DNA from 2 places in the Dactylosporangium sp. NPDC006015 genome. Region 2 is predicted to be linked to the other one. Evidence: predicted binding sites of a transcription regulator. Region 2 holds the regulator's gene; the other holds the start of a gene.
The links. The regulator HrcA, encoded in region 2, represses chaperone genes, less so after heat shock. The targets are predictions, from matches to a motif close to GGTTNGCACNCTCNNNNNGAGNGTGCNAACC.
Positions count from the first base shown of each region.

Region 1: the regulator HrcA is predicted to act here: its motif matches at 5,981-6,011, upstream of groL (chaperonin GroEL).

Region 1 is NZ_JBEXUD010000002.1:107,836-115,808, forward strand. Features, by position in the region: gene ABZ321_RS03645 (GNAT family N-acetyltransferase) at 557-1,441, shown strand; gene ABZ321_RS03650 (hypothetical protein) at 1,575-1,805, opposite strand; gene ABZ321_RS03655 (dipeptidase) at 1,896-2,966, shown strand; gene groL (chaperonin GroEL) at 4,182-5,804, opposite strand; gene ABZ321_RS03665 (cold-shock protein) at 6,190-6,393, opposite strand; gene ABZ321_RS03670 (MFS transporter) at 6,775-7,973, opposite strand, start outside.
Region 2 is NZ_JBEXUD010000007.1:88,398-96,370, reverse strand. Features, by position in the region: gene ABZ321_RS14540 (PhoH family protein) at 1-28, opposite strand, end outside; gene ABZ321_RS14535 (VOC family protein) at 278-1,048, shown strand; gene ABZ321_RS14530 (serine hydrolase domain-containing protein) at 1,117-2,466, opposite strand; gene ABZ321_RS14525 (histidine triad nucleotide-binding protein) at 2,463-2,813, opposite strand; gene ABZ321_RS14520 (SDR family oxidoreductase) at 2,856-3,593, shown strand; gene ABZ321_RS14515 (16S rRNA (uracil(1498)-N(3))-methyltransferase) at 3,601-4,296, opposite strand; gene dnaJ (molecular chaperone DnaJ) at 4,358-5,482, opposite strand; gene hrcA (heat-inducible transcriptional repressor HrcA) at 5,515-6,537, opposite strand; gene ABZ321_RS14500 (DUF4870 domain-containing protein) at 6,723-7,340, shown strand; gene hemW (radical SAM family heme chaperone HemW) at 7,419-7,973, opposite strand, start outside.

The sequences.
Region 1 (7,973 bases), on a different contig from region 2:
TGCCCGCGGCCCTCCGACACCGCAGCGCCGGCCTCGCCGATACACGGACCGCCGCCACCCAACCAATCCCTCAACCCGCCACTGCCTGCCGCTCCTCGGCCTCTCCCGGCCTCTCCCTTCAGCCCCTCCGACACCGCCGATGCCCACCTCATCGACGTCACCCGCCGAACCCCTTAACTTGCGCCCTCTTCCAACACTGCGGACGCCGGCACACCGGCCACCGCCGCCGCTGCCGCCCAAACCGATCCCTTGACCTTCGGACCCTCCAACACCGCGGCGCCGGCCTCGCCGATACACAGCCCGCCGTCACCCAACGCCGCGCACCGCTCCACGGTCTCCCACTGCGGCTCCGCTGACACCGCCGGCGCCAGCCTCGTCGTCGTGCTGGCCAGCCCTCAACCTGCCGCTTTCTCCGCGCCTGTCCAGCCTCCGCGGTATCGGTTCGCATCGGCGGAGGCCCCGACACGGGCGCCGGGTGGCTGGCGAAGCTGCGGATGGCGCGCTTTGATCAAGGTGACAGGGTCGGGGCGGTCGAACAGTTAGGTATGTTTACCAAATGATCGGTGAGTGGGTGGGTGGGCCTGAGGTGGCTCGGTTGTGTGCGGGGGCGCTGGACCTGCCGGAGGATGCCCGGGAGGCGGAGGAGCTGGTAAACCGGCTGGCGGCGCCGCCTGAGGGGCGGGTCGCCGTGCGGCTGGTGGAGCTGGACGACGCGGGGGACGCGGTCGGCGTGGTGTTCGGGTCGATCAGCGACAGAGACCCAGCGCTCGGGCACATCGAGCTGCTCGCGGTGGAGCCCGGGCGGCGGCGGGAGGGGATCGGCAGCGGGTTGCTGGCGGCGGCGGAGCGGCGGTTGGCGGAGGTCGGGGCGCGGAGAATCCGGATCGGGGGCAACCCGCCGTGCTACGCGTGGCCGGGGATCGACGTGCGGTACACGCCGGCGGTGTGCCTGGCGGAGCGGGCCGGGTACCAGCGGACCGACACCGCCTGGAACATGACGGCCGACCTGAGCCAGGTGAGCGCGACGCAGCAGGCGGACGAGGAGCGGCTGGAGAAGGCCGGGGTCAAGGTCCTGCGGGCGGGCAGCGACACGCCGGAGTGGGTGCGGGGCATCTGGGGCGACGGCTGGGCCTGGGAAGCGGCGCAGTCGATGGGGTGCTGGGTCGCGGTGAGGGACGGCGAGATCCTAGGGTTCGCGGCGTACGGTGCGAACCGCCCCAGCTGGTTCGGGCCGATGGGCACCGCGCCCGCGGCGGAGGGGCTCGGGGTGGGACGGGTGCTGCTGCGGCGGTGCCTCGCGGACCAGTTCGACGACGGGCACCTGACGGCGCAGATCGGGTGGGCCGGGCCTGTCGCGTTCTACTCGAAGACGGTCGGCGCCCGGCTCGAACGCATCTTCTGGATCTACACGAAAGACGTACACCTGCCGCAAACGCAATAAGCGCATGAAGGGCAGGCCGTGGGTTCGCCACGATCCTGCCCCGCACACGTCGCACCAGCGCCCAGTGATCCCCCGTCATGCCACGGGCGGCCGGTGCCGTCTCAACACCCGACTCGAAGTCCCAGGGGCTGGGTCAGCGGTCGGGCTGGTTGGCCCGCTTGTCCTGCGCGGTGGTCTGCTGCTCCTGCTGGAGCTTCTTTGCCTGCATGGTGGCCGTGTTCGCGGTCGCCTGCTGTCCCGTGATGTCCGCGTCCGGGGTGATCATCATGTCGTCGGAACGGTCTGGGTCCATGTAGCCGAGGTCGTCTTCGCTGCGGTGCATGCCGCGGCTGTCGAAGTTGCTGTTCTTCTGTGACTTACCCATGGCTTCCCCCTCGTGTAGGCCGCTCCCACCATATGAGGACCGTTCACGTGATGCGGGCAAATTCCACATTTCGCATCTAGAGTCGCGGGGATGAGCGGTGCGATACCAGTAATCGACGGCCACAACGACCTGCCGTGGCGGCTGCGGATGCGCGGCCCGGCCGACATCGCGGGTCACGCCGCAGGGCTGCACACGGATCTCCCCCGCCTCCGGCAGGGCGGCGTCAAGGCGCAGTTCTGGTCGGTGTACGTCCCGTGCGGCATCCCTCAGTCCGAGGCCACCGTGAAGGTGCTCGAGCAGATCGACCTGGTGCACCGGCTGGTCGACGCGCACCCCGGCGAGCTCGCGCTGGCGACGACCGCCGACGAGGTCGAGCGGATCAGCGAAACCGGACGGATCGCGTCGCTGCTCGGCGCCGAGGGCGGGCATTGCATCGATGACTCTCTCGGCGTTTTGCGCAGTCTGTACCGCCTGGGCGTCCGCTACCTCACGCTCACCCACGGCAAGAACACCGCCTGGGCCGACAGCGCGACGGACGAGCCCGCGGTCGGCGGCCTGTCGGCGTTCGGCGTGGAGGTGGTCCGCGAGCTGAACCGGCTCGGCATGATGGCCGACCTGTCGCACGTGGCCCCCGAGACGATGCACGCGGCGCTCGACGTGTCCACGGCGCCGGCGTTCTTCTCGCACTCCTCCGCCCGCGCCCTGTGCGACCACCCGCGCAACGTCCCCGACGACGTCCTCACCCGGGTCCGCGACACCGGCGGCGTGGTGATGGTGACGTTCGTGCCGTTCTTCCTCAACGAGACCTGCCGCCAGTGGGGCGACGAGCTCGTCCGCGTGGAGGACGCCATCCCCGCCGAGTACGGCTCCCAGGAGTTCGAACGCCTGCAGCGCGACTGGATCGCCGCCAACCCCTGCCCCCCGTCCACCGTCCGCGACGTCGCCGACCACGTGGAGCACGTCCGCGACGTCGCCGGCATCACCGCGGTCGGCATAGGCGGCGACTTCGACGGTACGGAAGTCCTGCCCACCGGCCTCCACGACGTGTCGACGTACCAGTCCCTGTTCGAGGAGCTACGGACCCGCGGCTGGTCCGACGCCGACCTGCGCCGCCTGGGCTGGGAGAACACACTGCGCGTCCTGCGCGACACCTGCGGCTGACCCCCACACCCCAGCCATGATCGAAGGACGGATCCGGCCGCCCGCACAACCAGATCCGTCCTTCGATCATGGCTGGAGGACGGAGACGCCACGACGCCGCGCTGATCACGGCAGGCAAACCGCAGACAAGAACGCAGCCCGGGTAACCAACCGCGGGCGAATCACCGCGGGGCCGACCAGCGCGGCGCCGAAGCATCGCCGCCGGACCGACCAAACGCCGGCGCGACAAGCCACAGGCGGAATCGCGGCCCACCGACCTGCACCACCTGGGCTGAGAGAACACGCTGCGCGTCCTGCGCGACACCTGCGACTGACCCACCACGCCCGGCCGCCAGCCGCTACACCCCCGCCATGATCGAAGGACGGATCCGGTCGTGCTGGCGGCCAGATCGGTCCTTGGATCATGGCTGGAGGACGGAGACGCCACGACGCCGCGCTGATCACGGCAGGCCAACCACAGACAAGAACGCAGCCCTGCCCAGCCAACCACGGCGAATCGCCGCAGGACCGACCAACGCGGCGCGAAGCGTCGCCGCCGGGCTGACCAAATGCCGGGCGACAACCACGGACGGAATCGCGGCCCGCCGACCTGCGCCGCCTGGGCTGAGAGAACACGCTGCGCGTCCTGCGCGACACCTGCGGCTGGCCCCACGCCCCCGCCGCCAGCCGCCCCGCCCCGCCATGATCGAAGGACGGATCCGGCCGCCCGCACAACCAGATCCGTCCTTCGATCATGGCTGGAGGACGGAGACGCCACGGCGCCGCGCTGATCACGGCAGGCAAACCGCAGACAAGATCGCAGCCCGGGCAGCCAACCACGGACGAATCGCCGTGGGGCCGACCAGCGCCGGGGCGACAAACACCGAGCGGAATCGCGACCGGGCCGACCAACCGCCGGAGGAAGGCGGCCAACCACAGGCAGAAGAACCACGGTTGGGCCGACCAGACGCCGGAGGGCGGCCGACCACAGGCGGAATCGCCCGGTCAGAGAGGGCCCGGTCAGACGCCGAGCGGCGGAGACGGCCCGCCGCGCAACAAACCGTCAGCGACGGGCGGGGCCAGCGGCGGACCGTCAACGCCGGGGCTGGAGCCGGCGGCAAACCGTCAGCGGCGGGGCTGAGGCCCGCGGCAAAACCGTCAGTGGCGGGTCGGAAGTGTGTGGACAGCAAGAAGGGCAGGCCCGGAACGGGCCTGCCCTTCTTGGAAGAGCTGGACTCAGAAGTCCATGTCGCCGCCGCCGGGGGCGCCCGCGGGGGCCGGGGTCTTCTCCGGCTTGTCCGCGACCACTGCCTCGGTGGTGAGGAAGAGCGCCGCGATCGAGGCGGCGTTCTGCAGGGCGGAGCGGGTGACCTTGGCCGGGTCGATGATGCCCTCGGCCAGGAGGTTCACGTAGTCGCCGGTGGCGGCGTTGAGGCCCCAGCCGGCGTCCAGGTTGCGGACCTTCTCGACCACGACGCCGCCCTCAAGGCCGGCGTTCACGGCGATCTGGCGCAGCGGCGCGTCAAGGGCGACCTTGACGATGTTGGCGCCGGTGGCCTCGTCGCCGACCAGGTCCAGCTTGTCGAAGGCCGACTTGCCGGCCTGGACGAGCGCGACGCCACCGCCGGGGACGATGCCCTCCTCGACGGCCGCCTTCGCGTTGCGCACGGCGTCCTCGATGCGGTGCTTGCGCTCCTTGAGCTCGACCTCGGTGGCCGCGCCGACCTTGATGACCGCGACACCGCCGGCGAGCTTCGCCAGGCGCTCCTGCAGCTTCTCGCGGTCGTAGTCCGAGTCCGACTTCTCGATCTCGGCACGGATCTGCGCCACCCGGCCGTTGATGCCCTCGGCGTCGCCGGAGCCCTCGACGATGGTGGTCTCGTCCTTGGTGATGACGACCTTGCGGGCCTTGCCGAGCAGGTCGAGCGACGCGTTCTCCAGCTTGAGACCGACGGTCTCGGAGATGACCTGACCGCCGGTCAGGATCGCGATGTCGGTCAGCATGGCCTTGCGGCGGTCGCCGAAGCCCGGGGCCTTGACGGCGACGGACTTGAACGTGCCACGGATCTTGTTCACGATCAGGGTCGCGAGGGCCTCGCCCTCGACGTCCTCGGAGATGATCGCGAGGGGCTTGCCGGACTGCATGACCTTCTCCAGCACGGGGAGGAGGTCCTTCACCGCGGAGATCTTCGACTCGACGATGAGGATGTACGGGTCGTCGAGGACCGTCTCCATCCGCTCGGTGTCGGTGACGAAGTACGGCGAGATGTAGCCCTTGTCGAAGCGCATGCCCTCGGTGAGCTCCAGCTCGAGCCCGAAGGTGTTGCTCTCCTCGACGGTGATGACGCCTTCCTTGCCGACCTTGTCCATCGCCTCGGCGATGATCTCGCCGACGGTGGAGTCACCGGCGGAGATCGAGGCCGTGGAGGCGATCTGCTCCTTGGTCTCGACGTCCTTGGCAAGGTTGGCCAGCTCCGACGCGACGGACGCGACGGCGGCCTCGATGCCGCGCTTCAGCGCCATCGGGTTGGCACCCGCGGCGACGTTGCGCAGACCTTCACGGACCAGCGCCTGGGCGAGGACGGTCGCGGTCGTCGTGCCGTCACCGGCGACGTCGTCCGTCTTCTTCGCGACCTCCTTGACCAGCTCGGCGCCGATCTTCTCGTAGGGGTCCTCGAGCTCGATCTCCTTGGCGATGCTCACACCATCGTTGGTGATGGTGGGCGCGCCCCACTTCTTCTCGAGGACGACGTTGCGGCCCTTGGGGCCCAGCGTCACCTTGACGGCGTCGGCGAGGGTGTTCATGCCCCGCTCGAGGCCGCGGCGCGCTTCCTCGTCGAACGCGATAATCTTGGCCATTCGGCGTTGTCCTCCTGGACACTCCGGCTACGCCTCGCGACCCACGTGGGGCCGGCGGCTCACCGCCTGCTTTCGCACCTTCAAGGACCCAGCGGGATCCTCAATGGTCGGGCCGGATGAGCCCGCGACGACCAGCCCCTCGACGCTCCCGCGCCCAGGCGCTGCACCGCCCCGACCGTTGGCACTCACCTGTTGCGAGTGCCAACTCCTGTTTAGCACTCTGGCCCGTCGAGTGCAAGCAAAGCCGAGGTGACGGCCAGGGTGGTCGAAGCGTGCAAACACCTACAAATCAGGCATGAATGGCACGAACAATGGCGGAAAAGACGCAGGGCACCGTTCCTCATCAATGAGGACGGTGCCCCGGCGGGGGTGGACGAACGATCTGTCAGGCGAGGTGACGAACCTTCTCGGCCTGCGGGCCCTTCTGGCCCTGCGCGATCTCGAACTCGACGCGCTGTCCGTCTTCCAGCGATTTGTAGCCATCCATCTCGATCGCGGAGAAGTGGACGAAGACGTCCTGCCCCCCGTCGACCGCGATGAAGCCATAGCCCTTTTCGCTGTTGAACCACTTGACGGTGCCCTGTGCCACGGTGCACTTCCTCTGCTTTCGGTCCCTCTTCGTACTCCGGCTGGCTGTGGGGACCAGCCTTGAGGTCCTCGGCCGGCACGCCGGGCCATGAGCGTGGCACCGGCGCGAGGATCGACGACCGAAACGGACGGTACACGAGACAACCCGAGACCCGACAGCCCCAAATCGGACAGCAAGGTCACGGTTCATGCGCACGCAAAAGGTTTCCGATGGGACCTTTCTTGAGCGGTCCGACAAATGCCAGCGCATCGTCAGGCGTCGAATCGTACCGGTAAAGAATAAGCAAAATGTCAGACGAATGTGGATGGAAGCGCCGATCTTGCGGTTGTGCCAGGAAGCCGTGACTGGAACCACGCAACCGCCCACAACCGCAAGATCGGCCTACTTCCGCACTGCTTCCGTGCCCGCGGAAGGTGCGGACGTCAACTCGCGGAGCTTCCGCAAGGGTGACAGAACGAGCGGCACCACCGAAACCAGCATTCCGGCGCACGCCACCCAGATGGTCTCGTGCACGCCGATGACGGTGCCGAGCGCGCCGCCGACGAGCCCGCCGATCGGCATCGTGCCCCAGACGATGAACCGCATCGTGGCGTTCATCCGGCCGAGCAGGTCGTCGGGCGTGATCGTCTGCCGGAAGCTGACCTGGGTCACGTTGTAGACCACGACGCCGATGCCGAAGACGATGCTGCCCGCCGCCGCGAGCCAGAGCCGCCAGTCGTCGCGCGCGAACGGCACCAGCAGCTCGCCGAGGGACGCGGCGAGCATCGAGATCCACATCGCCGGCCCCTGCCCGAACCAGCGCACGAACGGCCCGACCAGGAACGCGCCGGCCAGCGCGCCGAGCCCGGTGACGCTGAACCACAGGCCGATGACCGCCGGCGACAGGGCGAGGTCCCGGGCGAAGTAGACGATCAGCATCGCGCCGTACATGGAGCCGAAGAAGTTGCCGGTGCCCGTGCACATGGAGATCGCCCGCAGCAGCCGGTTGCCCACGACGAACCGGAGGCCCTCCAGGATCTCCCGGCCGAGGTGCGCGTCGGGCTTGCGGGCCGGGCGCTCCTCGATCTTGCGGATCCGCCACAGGAACAGCGCCGACAGCACGTAGCTGGCCGCGTCGGTGGCGAGGGCGAGCGGGCCGCCGAGCACCTTGACCAGGCCGCCGGCGACGCTCGGGCCGCCGATCTGGGAGGTGGAGCGCACCATCTCCAGGATCGCGTTGCCCTCGACCAGGCGGTCCTTGCCGACCAGGAACGGCAGGTAGCTCTGGTACCCCACGTCGAAGAAGACCGTGCACACCCCGCAGAGCAGGCCCACCACGTACAGCTGCGGCATCCGCAACGTGTCGCTCCACCACGCCAGCGGCACGGAGGCGAGCAGGACCGCCCGCAGGAGGTCGGCGACGATCATCGTCTCGCGCCGCCGGAGCCGGTCCACGAGGGCCCCGGCGGGCAGTCCGACCAGCAGGAACGCGGCGGTCTCGCAGGCGGCCAGGACCCCGACCTCCAGCGCGGTCGCGTCGAGCGTGAGCACGGCGACGAGCGGCAGCGCGAGCAGGGTCACCTGGGTGCCGACCTGGCTGA
Region 2 (7,973 bases):
CCGGTGCGGGGGTTGGGGTCTCGGTCATACGTCGGCCGCGTAGGGCCTCAAGCACCTGCTTCCGGGGCTCGCTCCTGCTGGGGTTGTCCCAGGCTCTTCATGGTATCGGCTGACCGCCCTTGAAGCCGTTCCCATTTCTTGCCGATGCCCGGTTAATGCCTTATAGGCTTTATATCCGGTTGGTTGTCGCCCGATCATGTCCTTTGCGCTGAAAGTCCGGACAGGCCCCTCCGCCCGGTGGTACTGAGGCAGAGGACCACATCGACAGGGAGGCCTGATGGTCGAGCGCAGCGGATACGTCGACGGTGAGCCCTGCTGGGCCGACCTGGTCGCCCCCGACCTCGCCGCCGCACAGCGGTTCTACTCGGCGCTGTTCGGATGGACGTTCCTGGACACCGGCGCCGACTTCGGGCATTACGTCATGTGCCTCAAGGAAGGCAAGGTCGTGGCGGGGATGAGCCCGCCGATGCCCGGCGCGGAGCAGACGCCCGCCGCCTGGAGCCTGTACCTCATGTCACACGACCTGGAGGACACCGCCCGCCGGGTCGACGCCGGCGGCGGCAAGATCATCGTCGCGCCGATGGACATCCCGGGCAACGGCCGGATGCTCTTCGCCCTCGACCCGTCCGGCGCCGCGTTCGGCGCGTGGGAGCCGGGCCAGCACACCGGCTCGCAGCTGTTCGACGAGGACGGCGCGCTGTGCTGGGCGGAGGTCAACACCCGCGAGCCGGACCCCGTCGACGCCTTCTACCAGGGCCTCTTCGGCTACCGGCAGGCCCGGGTCGAGGCCGACGAGCAGTTCGACTACACGGCGTGGAGCCTCGGCAACGCCGACCCCGTCGCCGGGCGGCTCACGATGACCGACGCTTGGGAGGGCATCCCGCCGCACTGGATGGTCTACTTCGCCGCCGCCGACACCGACCGCGCCGCCGACCTGGTCCGGTCGGCGGGCGGCCAGGTGCAGCACGGGCCGTTCGACTCCCCGCACGGCCGCATCGCGGTCGTCGTGGACCCCAACGGCGCCGTCTTCACGATCATCTCCCGCTGACCGCGCCCGGCCGTGCGGCACCGCCGGGCGCAGGGCGGCCCGCGACGACCCGCGGCGACCCGCGGCGGTCAGAAGCGGTACTTGTCGAACGTCTCCTGGCCGCGCGTGAAGCGGTACGTCGCCCAGTGCAGCCGCTCGACCGTGCCGTCCCCGGCGCGGGTCAGCCGCAGCAGCTCGCCCGCCTCCCGCCCGGACACCGTGCGGAACACGTCCGGCTGGCCGTCGACCGGCGCGAAGACCGCCGGGGGACGGTTCGCGGGCTGGTCCGCCTGCCGCGCCTGCAGGGCGCCGGAGTGCCAGCTGAAGACGTACTCGAAGCCCTCACCCCACCAGCGGCCCAGCAGCGAGCGGTACCGCTGCGGCGGCGGCTCGGCCGGCTGCCACGGCGCGATGTCGGCCGGGTCGCTCTCGACCGCCGCGGCGAGCAGCCGGTGCGTCAGGTCGATGACCTCACCGGCGGTGCCGGACGAGCCGAGCGCCGCCGCCCCGAACGCCGCGGGGGTGCCGGCGCCGCCGACCCGCCCGTAGGCGCCGGCGAGGAACCCCGGCATCGCCCCGTCGTGCCCGACGTGCACGATCCGGTCGCCGCCGGGCTGCGGCTGCAGGATCAGGCCCAGGCCGATCCCCCGCGCCCACAGCACGTCCTCGGTGACGGCCCGCGGCGCCCGCATCTCCTCGACCGTCTCCGCCGCCAGGACGCCGCCGGAAGGGTCGACCGCGCGCGGGTCGGCCAGGAACGCCGCCCACTTCGCCAGGTCCGCGGCGGTGCTCCACAGCTGCGCCGCCGGGCCGACCGCGCCGAAGTCGTCCGGGGGCTCCGGGTGCGCGTAGTCGGACCAGGCGTCGACCTGGTAGCCGACGACCGGCCGGGCCGGCGTGACGACGACGTCGTCCAGGCCGAGCGGGTCGAGGATCCGCTCCCGCAGCACCTCCTCCCAGGTGCCGCCGCGCAGCCGCCCGGCGAGGTGCCCGAGCAGGGCGATCGCGAGGTTGGAGTAGTGGAACCGCCGGCCGGCCGGCAGCACCCGCTCGGCCCGGTCGAGCTGGTCGAGCAGCGTGTCCACGTCAGGCGCCTGCATCGTGTCCCAGACGTCGCCGAACGGCTCACGCTGCAGCCCCGACAGGTGCGACAGCATCCTGCCGACGGTCAGGTCGCCGTGCGCCTTCACCGGCAGGTGCCGGGAGATCGGGTCGTCGAGGTCCAGGAGCCCCTCGTCGCGGCACTGCATGACCAGCACCGCCGTGAACGTCTTGGTGACCGAGCCGATCCGCAGCTGGCTGCGCTCGTCGACGTCCGCGCCGACGGTGAACGTCCACAGCGGCCGGTCCGCCCGGTGGATCGCGACGCTCAGCGCCGGAACGCGGGCCTCGGCCTGGACCTGACGGGCGAGCCGCTCGTACTTCTCGAGCGCGGTCATGCCGCCAGCATCCGGCCGAGCGGGCGGCCGCCGAGCACGTGCCCGTGCACGTGGAAGACCTCCTGGCCGCCGAACCGACCGGTGTTGAAGATGAGCCGGTACCCGTCGCCGGTCAGCCCCTCCTGCTCCGCCACCGCGGCGCAGGCGGCGAGCACCTTCCCGGCGAGCGCCGGGTCGGCGGCGGTGAGCGCCGCGACGTCGGCGTGATGCGCCCTCGGGATCACCAGCACGTGCGTGGGCGCCTTCGGGTCGATGTCGCGGAACGCCAGGGTGTCGTCGGTCTCGTGGACCACGGTCGCCGGGATCTCGCCCGCGACGATGCGGCAGAACAGGCAGTCATCAGTCACAGTCGCATCGTATGTGTCCTGCGGCTCTTGTACGGTGCTGCCATGGCTGGACGCAAGGTGTTGGTGACAGGGGCATCCCGCGGCATCGGCGAGGCGGTCGCGCACGCGTTCGCCGCGGCGGGCGACACGGTCGCGGTGCACCACCGCGACTCGGCGGACCTCGCCGAGAAGGTCCGGGCGGCGCTGCCCGGCGACGGTCACGTGATCGTCTCCGGCGACCTGACCGACCCCGCCGCCGTCCAGGCCTTCGTCGACGGCGCGGCACTCTCCCTCGGCGGCCTCGACGTGGTCGTCAACAACGCGGCCGTCGCCGTCGAGCACCCGATCCTCACCGATGACTACGCCACCTGGCAGGCCGCCTGGCAGGTGACCCTGGCCGCCAACCTGACCGGCCCCGCCAACGTCTGCTGGTGCGCCGCCCGCCACCTCGGCGAGGGCGGCCGGATCGTCAACGTCTCCTCGCGCGGCGCGTACCGCGGCGAACCCCGCTACCCGGCGTACGGCGCCGCCAAGGCCGGCCTGAACTCGCTGACCCAGTCCCTCGCCCTGGCCCTGGCCCCTCGCGGCATCGCCGTCAACGCGGTCGCCCCGGGCTTCGTCGCCACCGACATGGGCAACGCCGTCATGGCCACCGGCGACGGCGACGCGATCCGCGCGCAGAGCCCGTTCAACCGGGTCGCCCGGCCCGAGGAGGTCGCCGAGGCGGTGCTGTTCCTCGCGGGCTCGGAATGGTCCTCGGGCGCCGTCCTCGACCTGAACGGCGCCTCCTACTTCCGCTGAGCGGTCCTCACCAGCGGCCGAGGCGGACCGACAGGGCGGCCAGGGCGGCGGCGCCCGCCGTCGACGTGCGCAGGACCTCGGGGCCCAGGCGCACCGGGACGGCGTCGGGGAACGCGGCGAGCTCCTCCGGTGCGATGCCGCCCTCGGGGCCGACGACCAGGGTGATGTCGCCGTCGAGGGGGACGGTCGACAGCGGTTCCGACGCCTCCTCGTGCAACAGCAGGACGGTGCCGGTGAGGGAGAGCTGCTTCGTGGTCCGCGCGTCGGTGACCTCGGGCAGCCAGGCGCGGCGGGACTGCTTGACCGCCTCGCGGACCGTGGACCGCCACCGTTCGACCGGCTTGGCGTCCTTCCACCGCGCGATGCTGCGGGCGGCCTGCCACGGGACGATCCGGTCGACGCCGAGCTCCGTCATCAGCTGCACGGCCAGCTCCGCCCGCTCGCCCTTGGCGATCCCCTGCACCACGGTGATCCTCGGGTCGGGCGCGGGGACCTGCTTCAGTTCGCCGAGGTCGAGATCGAGCGCACCCTTGTGCGCCGCCGCGACCACCGCCTGCCGCAGGCCGCCGCGGCCGTCGCAGAGCAGGAGCGCCTCACCGGGCGAGAGCCGCTGCACGTTGGCCGCGTGATGCCCCTCGGGCCCGTCGAGCCGCCAGTGGTCCCCGACAGGAAGATCGGGGACCAGGAAGAGCGGAAGGCTCACGCCGCGACATCCGGACCGAACAGGCCACACGCGTGAACGACCTCCGCTGCGCTCCGGCCGCTCACGCGTGTCCGTTGAACGCGTCGCGCACCCGGGAGAAGAAGCCGCCCTGCTTGGACAGCTCGGCGACCTCCTCGCCGCGGGTGCGGGCGAAGTCGCGCAGCAGCTTCTCCTGCTCCGGCTCCAGCCGCGTCGGGGTGCGCACGTCGAGGTGGACGTGCAGGTCACCGCGGCCGGTGCCGCGCAGGTGCGGGACGCCCTTGCCGCGGATGCGCAGCGTCTGGTTGGGCTGGGTGCCGGCCTTGACGTCGACCGTCTCCTCGCCGTCGAGGGTCTTGATCGTCAGCCGGGTGCCGAGGGCCGCCGCCGTCATCGGGACGGTGACCCGGCAGTGCAGGTCGTCGTCCTTGCGGGAATACACGTCGTGCGGGCGCTCGTGGATCTCGACGTAGAGGTCCCCGGGCGGGCCGCCGCCGGGGCCGACCTCGCCCTGCTGGGCGAGGCGGATGCGCATGCCGTCCTCGACGCCGGACGGGATCTTCACGGTCAGCGTGCGGCGGGTGCGGACCCGGCCGTCGCCGCCGCACGTCGCGCACGGGTGCGGGATGACGGTGCCGAAGCCCTGGCAGGCCGAACACGGCCGGGCCGAGACGACCTGGCCGAGGAACGTGCGCTGCACCGACTGGACCTCGCCGCGACCGCCGCAGATCTCGCAGGTGGTCGGGTGGGTGTTGGGCGCGGTGCCGGCGCCGGTGCAGGTGCTGCACACGACGGCGGTGTCGACGGTGATCGGTGCCTCGACACCGAACGCGGTCTCGTGCAGGTCGAGGTCCAGCCGCAGGATCGCGTCGGCGCCCGGCCGGATCCGCGGGCGAGGCCCGCGGCTGGCGGTCGTGCCGAAGAACGCGTCCATGATGTCCTGGAACCCTACGAACGCCCCGCCCTGCGGGCCGGCCCCGCCGCCACCGGGCGCGAGCGGGTCGCCGCCGAGGTCGACCATCTCCCGCTTACGCGGGTCGGACAGCACCTCGTAGGCCGCGTTGATCTCCTTGAACTTCTCCTGTGCCACAGGATCGGGATTGACGTCCGGGTGGAACTCGCGCGCCAGCCGCCGGTAAGCGCGCTTGATCTCGTCGGCCGTGGAGTCCCGTTTGACACCGAGAATTCCGTAGTAGTCCTTCGCCACTGAGTCCTATGCCCCTGACTCGTCCATGAGGTTCAACCTTGTCCCAGCAGATCGCCGACGTAGCGTGCCACGGCACGCACCGTGGCGATGTTTCCGGGGTAGTCCATCCGCGTCGGCCCGAGCACACCCATGCCGCCCACCACGATGGAGCCCGGCCCATAGCCGGTCGCCACGATCGACGCGCTGCGCAGGTCCTCGATCTCGTTCTCGTCGCCGATGCGGACCCGGGTCATGCTCGGCTCGACCTCGCCGAAGAGCTTGAGCAGGATGACCTCCTCCTCGAGCGCCTCGAGGATCGGCCGCAGCGAACCCTGGAAGTCCAGCAGGCCGCCGCGGGCCAGGTTGGCGGTGCCGGCGAGCGCGATCCGCTCCTCGGTGCGCTCGACCAGGGTCTCCAGCAGGACGGTCGACAGGACGGTCATCGGCGGGCGCAGGCTCGGCCCGGACTCCTCGACGAGCGCCTGGACGAGTGGCGGGGTGTCCACGAGGCGCTTGCCGACGAGCTTCTCGTTAATTCTGCGGCGCAGCTCGGTGACGTCGTCGGCGAGGATCGGGCCGGGCAGGTCGACCATCCGCTGCTCGACCCGGCCGGTCTCAGCGATCATGACCACCATCAGCCGGGTGGTGGACAGCGGCACCAGCTCGAAGTGGCGCACGCTGGCCCGCGACAGGCTCGGATACTGCACGACGGCGACCTGCCGGGTCAGCTGCGCGAGCAGCCGCACGGTGCGGTGCACGACGTCGTCGAGGTCCACGGCGCCGATCAGGAACCGCTCGATCGCCCGGCGCTCGGCGGGGCTCAGCGGCTTGACGCGGGACAGCTTGTCGACGAAGAGCCGGTAGCCGGCGTCGGTGGGCACGCGACCGGCGCTCGTGTGCGGCTGCCGGATATAGCCCTCCTCCTCGAGGACGGCCATGTCGTTGCGGACCGTCGCCGGCGAGACCCGCAGGTTGTGCCGCTCGACGAGGGCCTTGCTCCCGACGGGCTCCTGGGTGGCGACGTAGTCCTCGACGATGGCACGCAGGACCTCGAGCTTGCGCTCGTCGAGAGCCATGCGCACCTCCTCGAGAAACTGGCACTCCCACTTTGTGAGTGCCAGTCTACGTCGCCCGCGCCGCCCACGGAATGATCGTCATGTGTGCGAACCGCCGCTATTGGACTGGTCTGCGCCAAGTTTGTCCAAAAGAAGTCATGCCACGTCGCTGGCGATAGTTGATCGGTACCCCTACCGTGGCCCCCATGAGTGAACCACCTCGCCCCGGGGAGTACGGCGTGCCGCAGGACCCCAACAACCCCTATTCGATGCCGGGCGGGGCACAGTATCCGCCGCCGGGCCCGGACTACGGCCAGCAGCCGCCGGTCTCCGGTGGAGGTTACCCGCCGCCGACCAGCGGCGCGGGCTACCAGGACCCGAACGCCTACCAGCAGGGCGGTTACCAGCAGCCCGGTGGCTACCAGCAGCCCGGCGGTTACCAGCAGCCGGGTCAGTACGGATACCAGCAGCCCGGTGGATACCCCGGCGCCGGCCCGGTCGGCTACGCGAACAGCGACGAGAAGACCTGGGCCCTGATCGCGCACTTCGGTGGCATCTTCATCGGCTTCATCGCCCCGCTCATCGCGCTGCTGGCCAAGGGCAACGAGTCGCCCACGGTCAAGGCGCACGCCAACGAGGCGCTGAACTTCCACATCACGTGGGGCATCATCCTGTTCGTGGGCGCCCTGCTGTCGGTGTGCACCTTCGGCCTCACGCTCATCGTGCCGTGGATCGTCATCGTCGTGTTCGCGATCATCGCGGGCATGAAGGCCAACGGCGGCGAGCTGTACCGCTACCCGATGACGTACCGCTTCATCAAGTAAGGCATCCGATCGTTCGAGGGGCGGCCATCGAGCCGCCCCTCGCCATGTCCGGCCCCTCTGAGTTCAGGTCAGGGCAGGTCAGGTCAGGTCGCGGGCCACGGCGTCCGCGAGCAGGCGGCCACGCAGCGTGAGCACGGCCCGGCCCTCGGCGAACGGACCGGCCTCCAGCAGCCCGTCGTCGAGGCAGCGGCGGGCGCCCTCCAGCGCCGGCGGCTCCAGGACGGCCAGGGGCAGGCCCGAGGCGAGCCGGATCCGCAGCAGCACGTCCTCGAAGCGCCGCTCCTCCTCGGTCAGCACCTCCCGCGCGTGCCCCGGCGACGCACCGTCGGCGAGGCGCGCCGCGTACGTGTGCGGGTGCTTCACGTTCCACCACCGCACCCCCCGCACGTGACTGTGCGCGCCGGGCCCGAGGCCCCACCAGTCGCCGCCGCGCCAGTAGAGCTCGTTGTGCCGGCAGGGCGAGTCGCGGGACCAGTTCGACACCTCGTACCACGTCATCCCGGCCTCCGTCAGGGCCTGCTCGGCGGCGAGGTAGCGGTCGGCGGCCACGTCGTCGTCCGGGTACGGCAGCTCACCGCGGCGCATGCGGGCCGCCAGCCGGGTCCCGTCCTCGACGATCAGGGCGTACGCGCT